DNA from 2 places in the Novosphingobium sp. AAP1 genome. Region 2 is predicted to be linked to the other one. Evidence: riboswitches for the same ligand, from Rfam matches in the RefSeq annotation. Region 2 holds a riboswitch; the other holds the start of a gene.

Region 1 (2,392 bases), on a different contig from region 2:
AGCATGGCATGGCCGCTGGTCAGATGCGCGTTCTGGCGCGTGTCATAGGTGCTGTCGAACCGGGTCCATTCGCGATCCGCCCCGAAATCGATCGCGAAATCAGCAGGCAGGCTATAGCGGCCGTTCAATTCCACCCGCTCGCTGCGGCCGTTGTAGCCATATTCGAACGCGTTGTCGGCCCCGCCGGTGTAATAGCGGCGGCGCGTGTCGGACAGGGCATAGCCGGCATCGAGCGTCAGCGGACCGCCGGCATAGTGCAGCCCGGCGCGGCCGAAGAACTGCCGCGTGGTGGTGTATTCCGGGGTATCGGCAAAGACATAATCGGGCGCGGGATAGCCATCGATCTGGGTCTTGCCATCGGCATAGCGGGCATTGGCGACCAGCGACAGCGTTTCGGTGAGGTTGACCCGCGCCTTGCCGCCCACGCGCCACTGGTCATAGCCATCGCGCTCGGTCCCGCTGGCAGCGGCCGAAACTCCATCGGTGGTGGCATAGCCACCATCGATCGAGAAGGCATAGCGGTCGCGCTTCACGCCGGCGACAGCATCGGCATCATAGCTGCGGCGCGAGCCGGCCTCGGCCGAGGCTTCGACGCCGTCGATCTCGCGCGTGGTAACCGCGATCACCCCGCCAATGGCAGAGCTGCCCCAGACCACCGAGTTGGAGCCGCGCAGCACTTCGATCCGCTCGATCCCGCCGCTCGTCAGCGTGCCGAAGTCAAACCCGCCCGATGGCGCCGAGGGATCTTCCACGCGCACGCCATCGACCAGCACCAGGGTGTGCTGCCCTTCCCCGCCGCGCAGGCGCACGGCGGTTTGCGCACCCAGACCCCCGGTGCGCGACCAGGTCAGGCCCGGCACGCGATCGAGCACGCGGGTCAGGTCAACGCCCTGCACCGCCTCGATCGTCTGCAACGGCAACACGGTGATGGCCTGGCCGGTCTGGTCGAGCGACAGGTCGTTGCCGGTGGCCAATACAGTGATCTGCGCGCCATCGCTGGCGGGGGCTTCATCGGCATAGGCAGGGGTGGCCAGCATCACGGCGGTGGCCAGTGCAACAAGCGATGTCTTCACGGTTCTTTTCCTCCCGGCCCATGGACAGTCTTGCCGTCCATGGCGCGAGGGTCCGCCGGGCCCTGGCGGAAGACTCGTCACGCTTGCGCCCGGTACACCCCGCCCGGCCGCGGAACGACCACACACCGGCAGGTTTCCTGGCTCATCCGAAGTCAACGCGACACGCCGGCCTTCCCAGCCCGCCAAGGGGCCAGTGGCGCGCAAGGGCGCGGCGCTCGTCCGGAAACAGTTGCGGGGGCAGCGCCGGCTGGTTCCGGCTTCCCTCTTAGCCCGCATGGTTGCGGGCACCGGTGGCGTCAGGCGGGGCGGATAGCGACACCTGCACCAAGGGGCAAGCCCGCAGCCGTGATTAACCAACCCGTAGCAGCCTGTGCCTTATCGGGACGAGGACGATTCCTGCCGTGCATGGTTGCAGTGCAACGCGTAACGCACCATGGCGCAGACCAAGCCTGCCCTGTTTCACGCCCTATGCCAGACCCGATTCCCTTCACCGGCGCCACGCCCACCCTTCCGCCCAAGGCGCTGATGCCGCCGCCGGGGCCGGAAGAGCGCGTCGCCCTGGCCGGGCAGCGGCAGGCCGATGGCGCGCTGATCGCGGCGCTTACGCTGCCGCCGGTGCGCCCCCGCGATTTTGCCGCACGCATCCGCCGCCGCGACATGACCTCGTGGCGCCACCAGCATCGCGCGCCCTCGCGCCTGGCCGAGCGGGCCGCCGGTATTGCCGCGATCGGCGCGCTGGGCCTGGTGCTCGGCGCGATCGGCTGGGGTTCGCCCGGCAGCGATGCCGCCGCAGCGCAGGATCGCAACGGCGGGCTGCAACCTTTCGAGCGGGCGGGCGAAAGCTTTCCCGGCTCGGCGTTCTATTATGTGTCGGCGCAAGACAGCGGCCTGCTTGCCCCGCAGGACGCCGCCCGCGCCTGGGACAGGCAAGTGGGCGCCATCCGCAGCGACGCCGATGATGGCACCACCACCACGCCCTGGTCTGCCAATCCGGCAGCACGCCCGCTGTTTGCCACCGGCAGCGGCGAAGACCGCTGGCGCGCACTGCAATGCCTGACCACCGCGATCTATTACGAAGCCGCGTCCGAACCGGATGCCGGGCAGCGCGCGGTGGCGCAGGTCGTGCTCAACCGCGTGGCGCACCCGGCCTTTCCCAAGACGGTTTGCGGCGTGGTGTTCCAAGGATCGGAACGCCCCGGCTGCCAGTTCAGCTTTGCCTGCGACGGCGCGATGGCGCGCCGTCCGGTGCAACAGTTCTGGGACCGCGCCCGGCGCGTGGCAGCCGATGCCCTGGCGGGCAACGTGTTTGCCCCGGTGGG
Region 2 (2,392 bases):
GGCGCTGTTCCTGTTTGCCATTGCCGCCATGAACCTGGTGATCCTGCGTGGGGTGTGGCGCACCTTTGCCCATGTGCGCGCAGGGGGCACCTATGTGGAGGAAGACCTTGACCTGCTGCTGTCGGGCCGGGGCCTGCTATCGCGCCTGTTCCGCCCGATGTTTCGCCTGGTCACGCGATCGTGGCACATGGCGCCGCTTGGCTTTCTGTTCGGGCTGGGTTTCGATACGGCCACGGAAGTCGCGCTGCTCGGCCTGTCGGCCAGCCAGGCGGCGAGTGGCCTGGCGTTGGGCACGATCCTGGTGCTGCCCGCGCTGTTTGCGGTGAGCATGGCGCTGATCGATACGATCGATGGTGTGGTCATGCTTGGCGCCTATGAGTGGGCCTTCGTCAAGCCGATCCGCAAGCTCTATTACAACATCACCATCACGCTGGTTTCGGCGCTGGTGGCGATCGTGATCGGCGGGATCGAGGCGGCCGCACTGATCGGCCAGAAGCTGGGCCTGACCGGTGCGCCATGGCGGTTGGCGGCCAATCTTGCCAGCAATTTCAACGGGCTGGGCTTTGCCATCATTGCCCTGTTTGCGTTGTGCTGGCTGGCCAGTGCGGCGATCTATCGCTGGCAGCGGCTCGACGACATCGAGGTGGTTCGCGCAATCTGATGTCATGCCCGGTTGGCTTGGCCGGCGAACTCGGCTAGGAGGGCAGCGCAGGCGCCGGTTTCGGCCAGTGCCCTGCAAAAGATCGCGTCGGTGCCCCGAGAGGGGCTTAATCGGGAATGCGGTGCGGGGCTTTGCCCCAAGTCCGCAGCTGTCCCTGCAACTGTAAGTGGCGAGCGCGATGCACTGTTCCCCGCACGACGGGGATGGCCACTGGGCCCCAAGCGGGCCTGGGAAGGCGTGCATCAAGCCCTGACCCACGAGCCAGGAGACCTGCCGGCGCACTGGTCGCTCTTGCCTTGATCCAGGGGATGGTCCGGGCACGGTAATACTTCCGTCTGGGCGACGAAGACTTGTGCGGCTGGGGCTGCACGGGTTGCGTTGTGGTGGGCGCTTTCGTGCGCCGGCCCGCTGCCGCGCGCCTGGCCGGATCGTTTTCCGGCAAGCCCTGCCGTGTCGCTCGCCTGGCGCCGCGGAAGGGTTTTGTGCATGCCGGATCTGGCAAAAGTGCCCGTCACCATCGTGACCGGCTTTCTCGGCGCGGGAAAGACCACGCTGATCAGCCACTTGCTTCGCCACTCTGGCGGGCGCCGCCTGGCCGTGGTGGTCAACGAATTCGGCACGCTGGGGGTGGATGGCGATATCCTCACGTCCTGCGCCATTCCCGATTGCCCGGCCGAAAACATCGTCGAACTGGCCAATGGCTGCATCTGCTGCACCGTGGCCGATGATTTCATCCCCACGGTCGAACGCCTGCTTGCGCTCGATCCCCGGCCCGATCACATCCTGATCGAAACCTCGGGGCTGGCGCTGCCCAAGCCCTTGCTCAAGGCGTTTGACTGGCCGGCGATCCGCAGCCGCATCACCGTCGATGGCGTGCTGGCGCTGGCCGATGCCGAGGCGGTGGCCGCCGGCCGCTTTGCCCCCGATCTCGCCGCGCTCGACGCGCAGCGTGCCGCCGATCCCGGCATCGATCACGAAACGCCCCTGGCCGAAGTGTTCGAAGACCAGTTGGCGTGTGCCGATCTGGTGCTGTTGACCAAGGGCGATCTGGCCGGGCCGGAGGGTCTGGCCAAGGCGCGCGCCATGATTGCTGATACCGCGCCGCGCGCGGTTCCGGTGATTGACCTGGCCGAAGGCGCAGCCGATCCGCGCGTGATCCTGGGGCTAAACGCGGCGGCCGAAGACGATATCGCAGCCCGCCCGTCGCACCACGATGGCGCCGACGATCACGAGCACGACGATTTTGCCAGCACCGTCGTGCCGCTGGGCGAGGTATCCGATCCGGCCGACCTGGCCGCGCGCATCGCCCGCCTGGCCACAGAGCATGGCGTGCTGCGCGTGAAAGGCCATGTCGCGGTGGCGGGCAAGCCGATGCGCCTGCTGGTTCAGGCCGTGGGCGCGCGCGTGCGCCATCAGTATGACCGGCCCTGGCAGGTGGGAGAGCCGCGCACCGGGCAACTGGTGGCGATTGCCGAGCGCGACAAGCTGGAACCCGAAACGATCAGGGCGGTGCTGGCGGCCTGATCGGCGGCGCGGGCCCATGCACGTCATCTTCCGCGAGAGCCACGGGCTTGAGGAAACGGCCGTGCCCCAGGATCTGGGGCAGGCGCCGGCGCCGCTCGTCGTCCTGTCGTTTTCCGACAGCGACCTGGGCGCCTTTGCCGCTGGCTGGCACCTGGCGCGCCAGGCCGATCCGGCGTTCCCGCTGCTGCGCCTGGCCAATCTGGCCGC

The links. Region 2 has a riboswitch for cobalamin ahead of cobW (cobalamin biosynthesis protein CobW). Riboswitches for the same ligand answer to the same signal wherever they lie in the genome.
Region 1: another riboswitch for cobalamin. It lies ahead of IP65_RS02405 (TonB-dependent siderophore receptor); the one in region 2 lies ahead of cobW (cobalamin biosynthesis protein CobW).

What each region holds. Positions count from the first base shown of each region.
Region 1 covers NZ_LJHO01000001.1:552,101-554,492, forward strand. Annotated here, with positions in the region: gene IP65_RS02405 (TonB-dependent siderophore receptor) at 1-1,073, opposite strand, end outside; cobalamin riboswitch at 1,183-1,380, opposite strand; gene IP65_RS02410 (cell wall hydrolase) at 1,542-2,392, shown strand, end outside.
Region 2 covers NZ_LJHO01000005.1:43,941-46,332, forward strand. Annotated here, with positions in the region: gene IP65_RS12055 (HoxN/HupN/NixA family nickel/cobalt transporter) at 1-661, shown strand, start outside; cobalamin riboswitch at 733-954, shown strand; gene cobW (cobalamin biosynthesis protein CobW) at 1,148-2,185, shown strand; gene cobN (cobaltochelatase subunit CobN) at 2,202-2,392, shown strand, end outside.